Regions from separate parts of the Gordonia metallireducens genome, predicted to be linked through region 1. Evidence: riboswitches for the same ligand, from Rfam matches in the RefSeq annotation. Region 1 holds a riboswitch; each other region holds the start of a gene.
What was found. A riboswitch is a leader RNA that binds a small molecule or an ion and turns the genes downstream of it on or off. The one in region 1 is predicted to bind cobalamin.
Positions count from the first base shown of each region.

Region 2: another riboswitch for cobalamin. It lies ahead of LQD00_RS18820 (CbtB domain-containing protein); the one in region 1 lies ahead of LQD00_RS04165 (FecCD family ABC transporter permease).
Region 3: another riboswitch for cobalamin. It lies ahead of metE (5-methyltetrahydropteroyltriglutamate--homocysteine S-methyltransferase); the one in region 1 lies ahead of LQD00_RS04165 (FecCD family ABC transporter permease).

Region 1 is NZ_JAJQJP010000015.1:53,137-58,436, reverse strand. It holds gene LQD00_RS04185 (DUF2786 domain-containing protein) at 1-330, opposite strand, end outside; gene LQD00_RS04180 (VOC family protein) at 407-865, opposite strand; gene LQD00_RS04175 (excalibur calcium-binding domain-containing protein) at 1,097-1,369, opposite strand; gene LQD00_RS04170 (L-lactate dehydrogenase) at 1,549-2,502, opposite strand; cobalamin riboswitch at 2,636-2,817, shown strand; gene LQD00_RS04165 (FecCD family ABC transporter permease) at 2,890-3,942, shown strand; gene LQD00_RS04160 (ABC transporter ATP-binding protein) at 3,942-4,766, shown strand; gene LQD00_RS04155 (ABC transporter substrate-binding protein) at 4,766-5,300, shown strand, end outside.
Region 2 is NZ_JAJQJP010000048.1:11,733-17,032, reverse strand. It holds gene LQD00_RS18825 (ATP-dependent helicase) at 1-1,719, opposite strand, end outside; cobalamin riboswitch at 1,730-1,908, shown strand; gene LQD00_RS18820 (CbtB domain-containing protein) at 1,945-2,178, shown strand; gene LQD00_RS18815 (CbtA family protein) at 2,213-3,040, shown strand; gene LQD00_RS18810 (histidine phosphatase family protein) at 3,053-3,550, shown strand; gene LQD00_RS18805 (acyl-CoA dehydrogenase family protein) at 3,664-4,890, shown strand; gene LQD00_RS18800 (DUF7144 family membrane protein) at 4,963-5,300, opposite strand, start outside.
Region 3 is NZ_JAJQJP010000054.1:21,292-26,591, reverse strand. It holds gene metE (5-methyltetrahydropteroyltriglutamate--homocysteine S-methyltransferase) at 1-2,076, opposite strand, end outside; cobalamin riboswitch at 2,223-2,424, opposite strand; gene LQD00_RS21185 (cobyric acid synthase) at 2,631-4,208, shown strand; gene LQD00_RS21180 (alpha/beta fold hydrolase) at 4,222-5,025, shown strand; gene mtr (mycothione reductase) at 5,033-5,300, opposite strand, start outside.

The DNA of each region.
Region 1 (5,300 bases):
GTCGGCCTCGTAGCCGTAGGCGAGGACGAAAGTCGAGTTGCTGGCGACGTCTACTGTCACGTCGTTCGCCATGGTGATCGCCACGAACAGTTGCACGTAGGTGCGCAGGCCACGCTTGCCCGGCTCGCCGATCTTGATCTGCCGGGAGATCGGGGTGACCTTCCTGCGCGCGGCCGGATCGTGCGCGCGGGCCACGGCGAGATCGATCGACGACGCCGTGGCGAGGCGCTGTGCGGCCTGCATGAACGTCTCGGCCTCATGCTCGTTGTCGGTGTTCTCCGCCTGTCGCAGGAGGGCGGAGATCCGGGTGAGCAGCTTGTCGTCGCGCATGTAGTTCAGACTATCGGCGCGCCCGATCGGTTCCATCGGACCGCGGACGAGCCGGGAAGGCCAGGTCGGAGACCCCTCAGCTCTCGGGCGACCAGCGGGCGACGTCGTCCTTGCCCACGGGCCGCTCCTGGGTGGCACGCTGCGTCATCCGGAGGTTGTTCCCGAACGGGTCGCGGAAGGCGCAGTCGATCCCGTACGGCTGTTCCTCGGGGTCCTGGGTTAACTCGACGCCCTTCGCGACGAGGGCAGCGTGCGTACCCCGGCAGTCGTCGGTCGAGAAGATCGTGACCGGCATCGCGCCCTGCGTGACCAGTTCGCGGACCTTGGCCACAGCGTCGTCGGAAAGCGATGGAGGCCCGGGCCTCTCGAGGAGGATGAGACGGTCCGGCTGCCCGGGTGGTGCGACCGTCAGCCACCGCATGAATCCCATGTCGACGTCGGTGTCGACGGTGAACCCGAGCTCGCCGACGTAGAATTCGAGCGCCGCGTCCTGGTCGAGGACGTAGATGGAGTGGATGGCAATTCCGGTGATCATGAGCCCGACGATACGACTGCGGCGCCGACGGGCGCTTCTCCGGAATTGCTCGACGCCGGGAGCGAAGCGAGCGGGTCGAATTCACGCGGCTCGGTCGGCCCGGTCGGTATCGTCCAGCGCCGCACGAAGCGTCCCGGCACAGGCACCGGGGAGACGTGCCGACGGTAGCCGGACGGGCTGCAGCCGATGATCGTGGTGAAGGTCCGGCCGAAGGTGCAGTGTGACTCGCGGTCAGCGCTTCTCGCAGGCGATGCCGTCGTTGTCGCGATCGCTCTCGTCGTTGGCGTCGTAAAGGGCCTGGTCGACGGTGAAGTTCGTGACCGGGGTGCTCGTTGTCGAGTCGACGGCGCCCGGCTGTCCGACACCGTGTGGGTAGTCGGCGTTGAGCGCCTTGCAGTTGGCGTAGTCGGTCGCAGCCGAGGCGGGTGCCGCCGCCATCAGCGGTGCGATCGCCATCGACGCCGCAGCGACAAACCCCAGAACCGTCTTGCGCGAACCACTCATCGTCGAACCTTCTCTCACACCGATGTGACCAGGTGAAACTACCCCGACGTGGCGTCGACATCCGCATCCTGGAGTGAGATTGGTCCGCCTGAGGGACAGTGACTCGAGGACGATCGCCGCCTCCGAAGGCCAGCGCTGAACGGAATCAGCGAATCATTGCCGGAAGTGACGATCGTGCCCTACAACCCGAATCGCGACTGCATTGCGCGCAGCGTCTCCGCCGATGCGAGCAGGCCCGCCTCCTCGTCCGACGACAGCGGCACCTCGAGGCGCGTCTGCGCACCTCCGCGGTCGACGACGGTCGGCAGGGACAGGCATACATCCTCGAGTCCGGAGAAGCCGGAGGCGACCGTCGAGACCGGCAGGACACGATGCTCGTCGTTCAGAACGGCTTCGACAATCCGCGTGGCAGCGAGGCCGATGGCGTAGTTGGTGGCACCCTTGCCCTCGATGATCGCGTAGGCCGCATGCACGACCTCGTTCCGGATACGTTCGCGCGCAACGGCATCCATCTCCGGACGTCCAGGCAGCGGCTTCCACGACGTCAGTGGCACCCCGCCGATCGTCGCCGACGACCACAACGGGATCTCACTGTCCCCGTGTTCGCCGACGATATAGGAATGCACACTCTGGACCGCCACCCCACAGTGCTGCGCGATGAGGAACCGCAGCCGCGACGAGTCGAGAACGGTTCCGGAACCGAACAGCTGATTCGACGGCAGACCGGTGATCCGCTGCGCGGCATAGGTGACGACGTCGACCGGGTTGGTCACCATGAGATAGATCGCATAGGGCGCGACCTCGAGCACACCGGGCAGGATCGATCGGGTCAAACCGATTGTGGCCTCGGCCAATTCGAGACGCGACTGTCCCGGCTTCTGTTTGGCTCCGGCGGTGAACACGACGACGTCGGCGTCGGCGCACACCGACACGTCGTCGGATCCGAGGATGTCGGCACGGGGCACGAACTCCAGCCCGTGCGAGAGGTCGAGAACTTCGGCGGTGACCTTCGGCGCCTTGATGTCCAGGAGGGCGACGGTCCGCGCCACTCCCCGGATCAGTGCCGAGTAGGCGATCGCGGTGCCCACCGCGCCCGCGCCGATGATGGCAAGTTTCGTGGGTCGTCCGTCCATCGGATCACCGTCCGCCTCGGTTCGATTCGCGACTGTTGCGCGGCACTGTCGGCACCCAGCGTAAGACCTCCCGACGTCGCGCGCCCGGTTCGGCCAACCGGGCGATGGCGCAATCTCCACGATAGTGTTGCTAGCCTCACCTCCAGAGAGCGGTCGCACCTGCACACGCGGGTGCCAGGGAACCTGGTGCGAATCCAGGACTGGCGCGCAGCGGTATGGGGGACGGACCCGACAGCAAGCCACTGGGGCAACCCGGGAAGGCGTCGGGTTCGGATGAACCCGAGTCCGAATACCTGCCGTTCTCGTCGAGTCCACCCGGCATCTCGCGCACAGATGCCCAGACCGAAGGCAGTTCCACACGTGTCCCGTCCTCCCGACGGCACGACGATGATCGCCACCGACACGTCGGTACGGCGACTTCCGTCGTTGCCTCTTGCCCTGATTCTTCTCGCGCTCACGCTGGTGAGCGTCGCGGTCGCCACTGCTTTCGGCGCCGAGACGATCCCCATCGGTGACGTCTGGCGAACCGTCGCCGGACGCCTGCAAGGCGATGATCTCGACGCCGCCCACGCCGTGATCATCTGGGATCTCCGATTACCGCGTTCGATACTCGCGGCGATCGTCGGCGCAGGCCTGGCCCTTGCCGGCGCCGTCATGCAGGCCCTCGTCCGCAACCCGCTCGCCGAGCCGTACCTGCTGGGCGTGTCCGCCGGTGCAGCCGTCGGCGCGACGGCGGTCATCACGCTCGGTTCGTTTGCCGCACTGGGTGTCTGGGCGTTGTCGGGCGGCGCACTGATCGGCGCGCTCGCGGCGTCGATCACCGTCTATGCCGTCGCCCGGGCGCAGGGCGGACTGACCGCCCTCCGCCTGATCCTGTCCGGCGTCGTCCTGTCCTCGGCGTTCATGGCGTTGTCATCGCTGCTGGTGTTCACCGCCGCCGACCCGCATGCCGCCGACAACGTAATGTTCTGGATGCTGGGCAGCGTCGCCGGCGCGACGTGGGCGAAAGTCCAGATCGCGGGTGTGGTCGTCGTGGCCACGGTGTTCGCGATGCTGGCGATCCACTCCTGGCTCGACGCCTACGCGGCCGGCACCGACACCGCGACCTCCCTCGGGGTTCCGGTGCGCGCCATGCGTAATGCTTTGTTCGCGGTGCAGGGACTCCTGGTCGGTGTCCTGGTTGCGGTCGCCGGCGGGATCGGCTTCGTGGGGTTGATCGTGCCGCACGCCGCGCGCCTGCTGGTGGGTGCGACGCACCGCGCGATGATTCCCGTCGCGGTCTGCGGCGGCGCGCTGTTCCTGGTGTGGGTCGATGTCATCTCGCGAGTGGCCGCGGCGCCGCGCGAGATGCCGTTGGGCATCGTGACCGGACTCATCGGCGCACCGATCTTCCTGTTCCTGATGGGACGCCGTCAGTACGTGTTCGGCGGCGGATCCTGATGCCCGCCGACTCACGCTCGATGTCGTTGCGCGCGACGGGCCTCAGCTGTCGTCGCGGCGCCCGTACGATCCTGCGCGGGGTGGACCTCGACGTCCCGGCCGGAACCCGGCTCGCCATCGTCGGCCCCAACGGGACGGGCAAGAGCACGTTGCTCCGAACCCTGTGCGGTCTCGAACAACCGTCGTCCGGGCGTATCCGACTGGCCGACGACGATCTCGGTCGCCTTCCGGCGCGGCGTCGCGCGTTGTCGATCGCCGTCGTCGGTCAGGATGAACACCCGTCGGCCGAACTCACGGTCGCAGAAGCGGTGGGCCTGGGACGCACGCCGTACCGATCTGCCTGGGCCACGGGCAGTTCCGATGACGATGAGATCATCCGGTCCGCATTGGAACAGGTGGGACTGGGTGGTTGGGAACGCCGGTCGTGCATGCAGCTGTCGGGCGGCGAACGGCACCGCGTCGTACTCGCCCGCGCGATAGCGCAGCAGACGCCGATCCTCGTGCTCGACGAGCCGACGAATCATCTCGACGCGGCCTGGCGACTGCGGCTGATGCAGACCCTCGACGACCTCGAGGCCACCGTGATCGCCGCGATGCACGACCTCGACCTCGTCCTCCGCCACTTCGACTCGGTCGCTGTGGTTTCCGACGGCGGGATCACCGCCCACGGCCCACCCGTCGAAGTGTTGACCCCCGATCTGCTGGCGTCGGTCTTCGACGTGTCCGGCACGGTCGTTCCCCATCCCGAGACCGGTCTCCCCCATCTGCTCCTGAACTCCCCCATGTCACCTGCACCGCAGGCCTACACCACCAAGGAAAATTGATGAGACACACCATCACCCGATCCGCCGCGCTCGCTCTCGTCCTAGGCACCGCGGCGGGTTGCGGCGCCGACTCCGGCGTCGCCGCTACCGACAGCGTCACCGTCACCAACTGCGGCGCCGAGGTCACCTTCGACCAGCCCCTCGATCGCCTGTTCGTCAACGACGGCGGGATGATCGCGATCGCGCTCGCGACGGGTGCACGCGACAAAATGGTCGCGGTCAGCTCACTCGCCCGTGACAAGGACGTCCTCCGGCTCGAATACGGGCCGCAGGTCGACACCCTGAACGAGGTCGCCACCGAACAGCCGACGCTCGAGAACATCGTCGGCGCCAAACCCGAGGTCCTCTACGCCGGCTACAACTACGGCATGAGTGAATCCCGCGGGATCACTCCCGAGATCCTGGCCTCCCACGGGATCGACGTCTACCAGCTGTCCGAGGCCTGCCGTCAGGTCGACGGACAGGCACAGCGCGGCACGATGGACCCCTGGGTCGCGCTCGACACCGACCTGCGCAACATCGGCACCATCACCG
Region 2 (5,300 bases), on a different contig from region 1:
GTAGACCATCTCCTCGTCGAGTTCGCCTACGCGCGTTGACTTCTCGCCGACCATGAAGACGCCGAAGAGCCCGCGGTCGGGGATCGAGCCGCCGGAGGTCACGGCGAGTCGTTGGGCGCCTCGGCGTCCCGTGATCACGCCCGCGTCGCGGTCCCAGTTGACCCGCGGCCGCAGTTCGGCGAACTCGTCGGAGGGGAAGCGCCCGGCGATGAGGTCGAGGGTCGCGTCGAAGACCCCGCGCCCGAGATCGCGGTAGGGCGCCGCGCGGCGCACGACCTCGTACCAGTGGTCGACCTCGAGATCGTCGACGGCGGCGGCTGCGATGGTCTGCTGCGCGAGGATGTCGAGGGGGTTCTGGGGAACCTTGATCTCCTCGATCGCGCCGTCGAGCATGCGGCCGACGGTGACCGTGCAGTGCAGCAGGTCGGTGCGGTGTTTGGGGTAGAGGATGCCCTGGCTGATCTCGCCGACCTGGTGGCCGGCGCGACCGATGCGCTGCAGGCCGCTGGCCACCGACGGCGGGGCCTCGACCTGGATCACCAGATCGACTGCTCCCATGTCGATGCCGAGTTCGAGCGAGCTGGTCGCCACGACGCAGGACAGGCGACCGGCCTTGAGGTCGTCCTCGATCTGCGCGCGCTGCTCCTTGCTCACCGAGCCGTGGTGCGCCCGCGCGAGGACGGCCTCGGCACCGGAACTCGCACCGCTACCCATCACGAATGCGGGAGCCCCACCCGCGACCGTCGGGTTGGCGGTGGCCTCGGTCGTGACGCCCTGCCGCTCCGCGTGGATCTCGTTGAGCCGAGCGGTCAGTTTCTCGGCGAGGCGCCGGGAGTTCGCGAACACGATGGTCGCCCGGTTGGCCTCGATCTGGTCGACGATCGACGCCTCCACGTACGGCCACAGCGACCCGGCCGTGGGGGAGAAGGCGTCGTCGAGCTCGGCGGAGTCCGCACCCTCGGGGCCGGGTGCCGGCGGGATGTTCGCCATGTCCTCGACCGGCACGTCGACGCGGAGATCGAAGGTCTTGTCGGCCTTGGGCTTGACCACCTGGCAGGGCGCCGACCCGGAGAGGAACCCGGCGACCACCTCGGGCGGCCGGACGGTCGCCGACAGTCCGATCCGCTGCGCGGGCTTGTCGAGCAGCTCGTCGAGGCGTTCGAGGGTGAGTGCGAGGTGTGTGCCGCGTTTGGTCGCGGCGACCGCGTGGACCTCGTCGACGATGATCGCCTCCACGTCGGTGAGGCTCTCCCGTGCCGCGGAGGTCAGCATGAGGTACAGCGACTCCGGCGTGGTGATCAGGATGTCGGGCGGGGTCTTCACCAGCGCGCGGCGGTCGGCGGCCGAGGTGTCGCCGGAGCGGACGCCGACCGTGATGTTCGGTTCGGGGAGGTTGAGTTCCTGCGCCGCGCGCGTGATCCCGGTGAGCGGTGCGCGCAGGTTGCGCTCGACGTCGACGGCGAGGGCCTTGAGCGGCGAGATGTAGACGACCTTGGTGCCCGGACGGCGCTCACCGGGGTCGGCGGCGAGTCGGTCGAGCGCCCACAGGAATGCCGCGAGGGTCTTGCCGGAGCCGGTCGGGGCGATGACGAGGGTGTTCGCTCCGTCGGCGATCGAGGTCCAGGCGCCCTTCTGGGCTGCGGTCGGCTTGGTGAACGCTCCCGTGAACCATCGCCGGGTGGGGGCGGTGAATCGATCGAGAACAGAGGGGCGGGGCATCTATCCACTATGTCTCACATGTGTGACAGGTCGGGGTATACAGTCGACACACGCCTGTACGGGGAATCCGGTGAGAATCCGGAACGGTCGCGCCACTGTGAACGCCGACTCGGGGACGCGGTCGAGGGATTCGACGGTGCCCCAGAGAAGACGTGAGTCAGGATGCCGTGCCGGCGGTATCTGATCCACAACTCTCCGACGCGAGATCGGCGAAAGGACAATCCCATGACGGGTCCCCGTACGTCCGAAGCAGTCAAACCCTCTCCGCGCGCCCTGGCGGTACCGAATCTCTCGGTCGCGAGCGCAGCGCTCTGGCTGAGCCTCACGGTCCTCCTGGCCGGGCTCGCCTACTACTTCCTCGGCTACGACCAGGGGGTCGTGTCGGTGTTCGGCGAGAACACCTATGTGCACGAGTTCGTGCACGACTCCCGCCACTTCCTCGGCTTTCCCTGCCACTGAGTCGGCCTGACCGAAGAGGTAGGGACAAGTTCACATGGAGAAGAAATTCATCGGCGCAGGTCTGCTCTCGGGCCTGATCGCCGGAATCATCTCGTTCGTCTTCGCGCGGTTCTATCTCGAACCCGTGGTGTCGAAGGCCGTCGACTACGAGGGCGAGCGCTCGGAAGCCGAAGAGGCGCTGGCTCACGCAGCCGGCGGTCATTCACACGGCGAGGGTGGTGAGGTCTTCACCCGCGCGATGCAGGAGAACCTCGGCGCCGGAGTCGGCAACCTGGTGTTCGCCCTGTGCATGGGGGCGTTCTTCGCAGTTGCCTTCACCGTGCTGTGGAGCCACCTGGGCAATCGGTATCCGGCCGTCGACGCCCGGGCGGTCGCCGGGGCCCTCGGGGCGATCGGTTTCGTCGCCGTCTTCGGTGTGCCGTTCTTCGCCTACCCGGCCAACCCGCCCGCGGTCGGGGACGACGACACGATCGGGGAACGGACGGGTGCATTCCTGACCGTCACCATCGTGTCGGTCGTGCTGATGATCGTGGCCGTCGTTCTCGCGCTGTGGCTGCGGCCGCGGATCGGCGGACTGGTGTCGGCCGTGGTGGGCGGCGCCGCGTACGTGATCGCGGTCGGCATCACCATCGCGCTGTTGCCGACGTTCAGCGAGGTGCCGGAGCCGGTGCGCAACGACGCCGGCCAGATCGTGTTCCCCGGCTTCCCCGCGGACGTCGTCGCCGACTTCCGCGTGTACACGATCACCAACCAGGTCATCCTCTGGACGGTGCTGACGGTGACCTTCGCGCTGGTCCTCGGCGCGATGGCGCGGTCGGAGAGCCCGGCCACCTCCCGGACGGTCGACGCCGCCCAGAGCTGAGCGCCTTGATTCATGCAGATCATCACCGCCGGGCGCACCGGTCCCAACCGATCGGTGCGCTTCGGCGGTGAAGCGCCCCTCGACGACCGCGGTCGCCGCGACATCGAAGCGTTGGCGGCGTCGGTCGTCGGGGCCCTGACCTTCTGTGGGCCGGAACCCGCGACACTCGAGAGCGTCCGGCTCCTGGGCGGTCGCCCCGAGATCGACGAGGAACTCCGCACGCTCGACGTCGGAACCTGGGCGGGATCGGCGCCCGAGGAGATCGATCCTCGCGAGCTGGCGGTCTTCTTCACCGACCCGGCGGCCCGGCCCCACGGCGGCGAGAGCGTCGAGGAGTTCGTGATGCGGGTGCACGACCGGCGCAACACCCTGAACGCCGACGTGGCGACGGTCGTCGTGGCGATGCCTGTTGCACAGGCACTTCTGTGTGACGACGCCGCGGGGTACTTCCGGGTCGAGGTCCGGCCGGCGACCTCCTACTTCTGGCCGGCCCCTGAGAATTCGCCCTGAAGAAACAGATCCGCGGGGACGTACCTAGACATCGCGAGTGACTCCTGACACAGTTGAGTCGGCAAAACTGAAACGTGTTCGCCCCCGGCGGGCACTGTCTGGGGAGAGTGACGATGTTCGAGTGGTCCGAAGAAGATCTGATGGTGCGGGACGCGTTGCGCGCGTTCATCGACAAGGAGATCCGACCACATCTCGACGAGCTCGAGTCCGGCGTGCTGCCTCCGTACGACATCACCCGCAAGCTGCTCTCGACCTTCGGGGTCGACGCGATGGCCAAGGACGCGCTCGAGAAGGAACTCGAGGCAGAGGCCAACGGGGAGAAGAAGAAATCGTCCGGCGACGGCGGCGGTATGAGCGGCTCGATGTTCATGATGGTCAACATCGAACTGGCAGGTGTGTGTCTGGGACTCGTCGCCTCGCTCGGTGTGAGCATGGGCCTGACCGCCTCGACGATCCGCGGCAAGGGCACGCTCGCACAGAAGAAGCGCTGGCTGCCCGAGCTGGTCACCATGGAGAAGGTCGGCGCCTGGGCGATCACCGAACCCGACTCGGGGTCCGACGCCCTCGGCGGCATGAAGACCACCGTTCGCCGCGACGGTGACGACTACATCCTCAACGGCCAGAAGACGTTCATCACCAACGGTCCGTACGCCGACACCATCGTCGTGTTCGCGAAGCTCGACGACGGCAGCGGCACCCCCATGCGTGACCGCAAGGTGCTGTCTTTCGTCCTCGACAAGGGCATGCCGGGCCTCACACAGGGCAAGCCGTTCAAGAAGATGGGCATGATGAGCTCGCCCACCGGTGAGCTGTTCTTCGACAACGTCCGGGTCGGCAAGGACCGTCTGCTCGGCGAGACCGAGGACACCGGTCAGGATTCGCGCGGTTCCGAAGGTGCCAAGGCCGGTTTCACCGCCGAACGCGTCGGAATCGCCGCGCTCTCGCTCGGCATCATCAACGAGGCCCAGCGCCTGTCGATCGACTACGCCAAGACGCGCAAGCTGTGGGGCCAGGAGATCGCCCAGTTCCAGCTCATCCAGCTCAAGCTCGCCGAGATGGAGATCGCCCGCATCAATGTGCAGAACATGCTCTTCAGTGCGATCGAGCGGGGCAAGGCGGGCAAGCCGCTGAGCCTCTCGGAGGCGTCGGCGATGAAGCTCTACTCGTCGAAGGCCGCCACCGACGTCGCGATGGAAGCCGTCCAGCTGTTCGGCGGCAACGGTTACATGGCCGAGTACCGGGTCGAGCAGCTCGCCCGAGATGCCAAGTCGCTCATGATCTATGCCGGCAGCAACGAGATCCAGGTGACCCACGTCGCCAAGGGACTCCTGCGCGGCTGACCTACGCGTTTCATCGCTCGAAACCGCGCTCAGAGCGGTTTCGAGCGATGAACTGGTTAGCGCCGGTCGGCGTCAGTACTCCGCTCTGGGATTCCAGGTCGAGACGGCCCAGATGACGACCACGTCGAGTGCGATGACCAGAATCGACCACCACGGGTAATAGGGCAGCCACAGGAAGTTCGCGATGATGGACAGGCCGGCGATCACGATGGCGGTGAACCGGGCCCAACCCGCCCCGCTGACGAGGCCGGCGCCGACGATGATCGCGATGGCGCCCAGCACGATGTGGATCCATCCCCACGTGGAGATATCGAATTTGTAGACGTATTCGATGCCGCGGACGAACACCTCGTCCTTGGCGACGGCGGCGATCCCCTGCGCGAGTTGGACGACTCCGACGACGATCAGGA
Region 3 (5,300 bases), on a different contig from region 1:
GCGGAAACCGGCCTCGTCGAGATCGTCGAGGACCTCCATGTGCGAGCGCGCCGCCTCGATCGAGGTGACGTCGGCGTCGAGGTCCGCGATCGCGCCGATGACCTCGCCGAATTCCGAATAGCAGAGGTGCGTGTGGATCTGCGTGTCGTCGCGGACTCCCGAGGTCGCGATCCGGAAGGCGCGGACAGCCCACTCCAGGTAGCCGGGTTTGTCTGCGTCGCGCAACGGCAGCAACTCGCGAAGGGCGGGCTCGTCGACCTGGATGATCCCGACGCCGGCTGCCTCGAGGTCGACCGTCTCGTCACGGATGGCGAGCGCGATCTGATCGGCGGACGTCGACAGAGGCTGGTCGTTGCGGACGAACGACCAGGCCAGGATGGTCACCGGGCCGGTCAGCATGCCCTTGACCGGCTTGTCGGTCAGCGTCTGGGCGTAGGTGATCCAGTCGACGGTCATCGGCGCGGTACGAGAGACGTCGCCGTAGAGGATCGGCGGTCGCACGCACCGTGAACCGTAGGATTGCACCCACCCGTTGGCGGTGGCGAAGTAGCCGTCGAACTGCTCGGCGAAGTACTGCACCATGTCGTTGCGCTCGGGTTCGCCGTGGACGAGGACGTCCAGACCGATCGACTCCTGCAACGCGACAACATCGGCGATCTCGGCTTTCATCCGGTTCTCGTACTCGGCGCGATCGATCTCGCCCGATCGGAGTGCGGCGCGTGCCAGCCGGATGGCAGAAGTCTGCGGATACGAACCGATCGTGGTGGTCGGCAGCGGGGGCAGCCCCAACCGTTCCTGTTGCGCGACGCGACGCTGTTCAGCCGTGCCTCGGGTGGCGTCGGCATCGCTGATGGCGGCGAGACGTGTGCGGACCTCGTCGTTGTGCAGGCGCGGATCGGTGGCACGGCTCGCGAGTGCCATGGTGCTCGCGGCGAACGCGGCAGCCTGCACGACCCGGCCCTCGTGCAACGCCGACGACAGCACCGCGACCTCGCGGAATTTCTCTGCCGCGAAGGCCAGCCAGCCGCGGAGATCGGTGTCGAGCTCGTTCTCGGCGTCCAGGGAATAGGGGACGTGAAGTGTGGAGCAGGAGGTCGACACGGCGATCGACCGCGCGGAGCCGAGGACGGTGGCCAGCGTCGCGGCGGCCTGGTCCAGGTCGGTGCGCCACACATTGCGGCCGTCCACGACGCCGGCGATCAGCAGCTTGTCCGCCAGACCCGGGGTACCGGCAACGGTCTCGACCGACCCTTCGACGAGGTCGACCGCGACTGCCTCGATCGGGGTGCGCGCGAGATATGTCAACCGATCACCGGGATCACCGAAGTAAGTTGCCACGGCGATGGCAGGACGCTGAGCGTGGGTGCCCAGGGCGTCGTACACCGATTCGGCCCGGGGACCCAGGTCGGCGGCGACATCGGTGACCAGGACGGGTTCGTCCAGCTGAACCCACTCGACGCCGGCCTCGGCCAGCAGCGTCAGGAGGTCGCGGTACAACGGGACCAGTTCGTCGAGGCGATCCAGCGGCGCACTCGCTCCGTCGACCGCCTTGGACAGCGCGAGGAACGTCACCGGCCCGACGATGACCGGGCGGGCCGGGACTCCGAGCTCCTTCGCCTCTGCGACTTCCGCCAGGACCTTCTCGGGATTCAGCGAGAACGAGGTGTCCGGGCCGATCTCCGGCACCAAATAGTGGTAGTTGGTGTCGAACCACTTGGTCATCTCCAGCGGAGTGACGTCGGCGGTGCCGCGCGCCGCCGCGAAGTAGCGGTCCAGCGGGTCATCGATCTCGGCGAACCTCGACGGTAACGCGCCGAGGAGGACAGAGGTGTCGAGCACCTGGTCGTAGTACGAGAACGTGTTGACCGGGACGGAGTCGTGACCGGCCTCGGTGAGCTCGGCCCACTGCTCGCCGCGCAGGCGCTGCGCGACCTCGGCGAGCTCGGTGCGGTCGATACGACCGCCCCAATAGCTTTCGACGGCTCTTTTCAGTTCGCGCCGGGGACCGATGCGTGCGGTGCCGAGGACGGTGGTCGTGAACGGTGCCGCGGAATCGCGACGGACGGTGTCGGACATGGAAGTCGACTTCTCCTACTGACGGCGGATGGTTCACCGCCCAGCAGGGGGAGATCGATCGAGCCACCTCGCGGGCAGCAGAGAGCGCGCGACGATCACCGATTCGACCTGCGCCCAATCCTCGAGGCGGCGAGCCACCGGACGCGGCGCGTCCGGTACACCTGGCAGGTCTTCGGGCTCACCGTCGCTCTCGAGAGAGGTTCCTACTGACCGTCGCTTCCCAAGCCTGGGCTCAGTGCTGATGACGGTGGTCGTTACGGCATACCGCTGCGGGGACAGCTCCGGATTCGAACCGGATTCCCTCTCGTCGCCGGCGTGACGCCGGCGACTCGACGCCACGCGCCATCAGATGCTTCCTGATTTCACGCGTGGCGAACCACATGCGCGCTCAACACTAGTGAGCGGCGTAGACCCGACGCAAGGAAGGTCACGGCGACATGACGACACTTACCCGACGGTGTCCGGCCGAGCGCGGGAGCACCCCTCGGAGTCGAGTTCCCCGACCGGCAGTGGAAGATTGACACCTGGTTCGCAGTCGAGAAAGGGGTGTCGTGGTGGCCGATCTCGGTGGGGCGTTGCTCGTGGGCGGGACCAGCAGTGACGCCGGTAAGAGTCTCCTCGTCGCAGGTCTCTGTCGTGCTCTCGCGCGCGACGGCGTCCGGGTCGCGCCGTTCAAGGCGCAGAACATGTCCAACAACTCGGTGGTGACGCTCGACGGCGGTGAGATCGGCCGCGCCCAGGCCCTGCAGGCCTTCGCCTGCGGGCTCGAACCCTCGACGCGGTTCAATCCTGTTCTGCTGAAACCCGGCAGCGACCGGCGCTCCCATGTCGTGCTGCGAGGGCGCCCGGCCGGGGACGTCGGTGCCCGGGACTACATGGCCTGGCGGTCCCGGCTGAGGGAGGTCGTCACCGAGGAGCTCGCCGCGCTCCGCCGCGACTTCGACGTCGTGCTCTGTGAGGGAGCGGGTTCGGTCGCCGAGATCAACCTTCGCCGCAACGACATCGCCAACATGGGGCTCGCGCAGGCCGCACGGCTCCCGGTGCTGCTGGTCACCGACATCGACCGCGGTGGCTCGTTGGCCTCGCTGTTCGGCACCACCGCGATCCTCGAACCCGCAGACCAGGCGCTGATCGCGGGCTACGTCGTCAACAAGTTCCGGGGCGACCCGAGCATCCTCGAAACCGGGCTCCGGCAGGTCGAGGAGATCACCGGCCGCCCGACCCTCGGTGTCCTGCCGTTCGCCGACGACCTGTGGCTCGACGCCGAGGACTCCCTGGCGGCGCCCGTCGGCCGGCGGGTCGGACCGCCGCTGAACCCGGCCGGTCCGGGCGCGCGGCTCCGCGTCGCCGCGATCCGGTTGCCCCGCATCTCCAACTCCACCGACGTCGAGGCGCTCGCCTGCGAACCGGGCGTCGACGTGACCTGGGTCGACGACCCGGGCAGTGTCGCCGCCGCCGACCTGGTGGTGATCCCGGGAACCCGTGCCACGGTCTCCGACCTCGCCTGGATGCGCGACCGCGGGATCGCCGACGCGGTCACCGCCCGCGCGGCCCGGGGCGTCCCGGTCGTCGCCATCTGCGGGGGTTTCCAGATGCTGGCCCGCACCATCGACGACGCGATCGAATCCGGTCGTGGCCGCGTCGACGGCCTCGGTGTGTTCGATCTCGACATCTCCTTCGCCACCGACAAGACGTTGCGTCAGGTCAGCGGCACCAGCCGCGGTGGAGAGGTGATCAGCGGCTACGAGATCCACCACGGGCGGGTCGTCGGGTCGCGGGAGGACACCTGGATCGTCGACGACGCCGCGGGTCCCGAAGGTGCGGTGCGAGGCGCGATCCGTGGGACGCACTGGCACGGACTGCTGGCCAACGACGCCTTTCGGCGTCGGCTGCTCACCGAGGTGGCCGCCGAGGCCGGTGTGCCGGACTTCCGGGTCGCGGGCGACACCGAGGTGGAGGCGATCCGGCGGCGACAGGTCGACACGATGGCCGACCTGGTCAGCGAGCATCTCGACATGGACGCGGTGATGCATCTCATCGAGGACGGTCCGCCCGTGTCGGCGCCCGTCATCCGCCATCACCTGGACCCCGACACCGGTTCGGCGCAGACGCTATCGTGGCCCAATGACTGAAGATCAGCGTCAGGTGACCGTCAACGGCCTCACCTTCGACGTCCGGATCGGGGGACCGGAACGGGGCCCGTGGGTCCTGCTGCTTCACGGATTCCCGGTGGACGGATCCTGCTACGACGCGGTGCTCCCGCGACTCCACGAATCGGGCCTGCGGACGTTGGTCCTGAACCAGCGCGGCTACAGCCCCGGCGCACGACCCGAGGCCGTCGAGGACTATCACCTCAGCCACCTGGTGTCGGATGTGATCGCCGTGCTCGACGAACTGAAGGTCGGGTACGCGATCCTCGTCGGGCACGACTGGGGCGGCATCGTCGCGTGGCATCTCGCGGGCAAGTACCCCGACCGGTTCACCGGTCTGGTGGTCGCCAGCACCGGCCACCCGTCGGCGATGCGGGATGCACTCGCGGCGAGCGATCAGCGCGAACGATCGTCCTACATCCTCGATTTCGTCGCCGACGGCGCCGAGGAGACACTCCTCGCCGACGACGGCGCCAAGCTGCGCGCGGCCGGGGTCACCGCCGATGAGCTCGCCCCGCTGCGCGAACCGGGCGCCCTGCGGGCTGCATTGAACTGGTACCGGGCCAACTTCGTCGGCGACATCAAGGGCACCATGGCGTGCCCGCCGGTGGAGATCCCGACGACGCTCGTCTGGAGCGACGCCGACGCCGCGCTCGGCCGTGAGCAGGCGCAGGGCAGCGGCCGGTACGCCTACTCCGACTTCCGGTTCTGCGAACTGGCCGGCGTCGACCACTGGATTCCGCAGAACGCTCCCGCCGAACTGGCCAGCGAGATCGCCCTGCGGTCGACGGTGTTCTAGATCGCCACTAGATCTCCAGACCCAACAGCGCGTTCTCGAGCACCTCGGGCATCGCCGGGTGGATCCAGTACTGCCCCTTGGCGACCTCGAGGGCGGTCTGGCCGAACGACATCGCCTGGATGACCGGCTGGATGACGGTTGGGGCCTGCGGGCCGATGATGTGCGTGCCGAGGATCTTGCCGGTGCCGCGTTCGGCGATGACCTTGCAGAAACCGGTGGTGTCCTCCATCGCCCAGCCGTAGGCGACGTCACCGTAGGCCTGGACCTTGACCGTG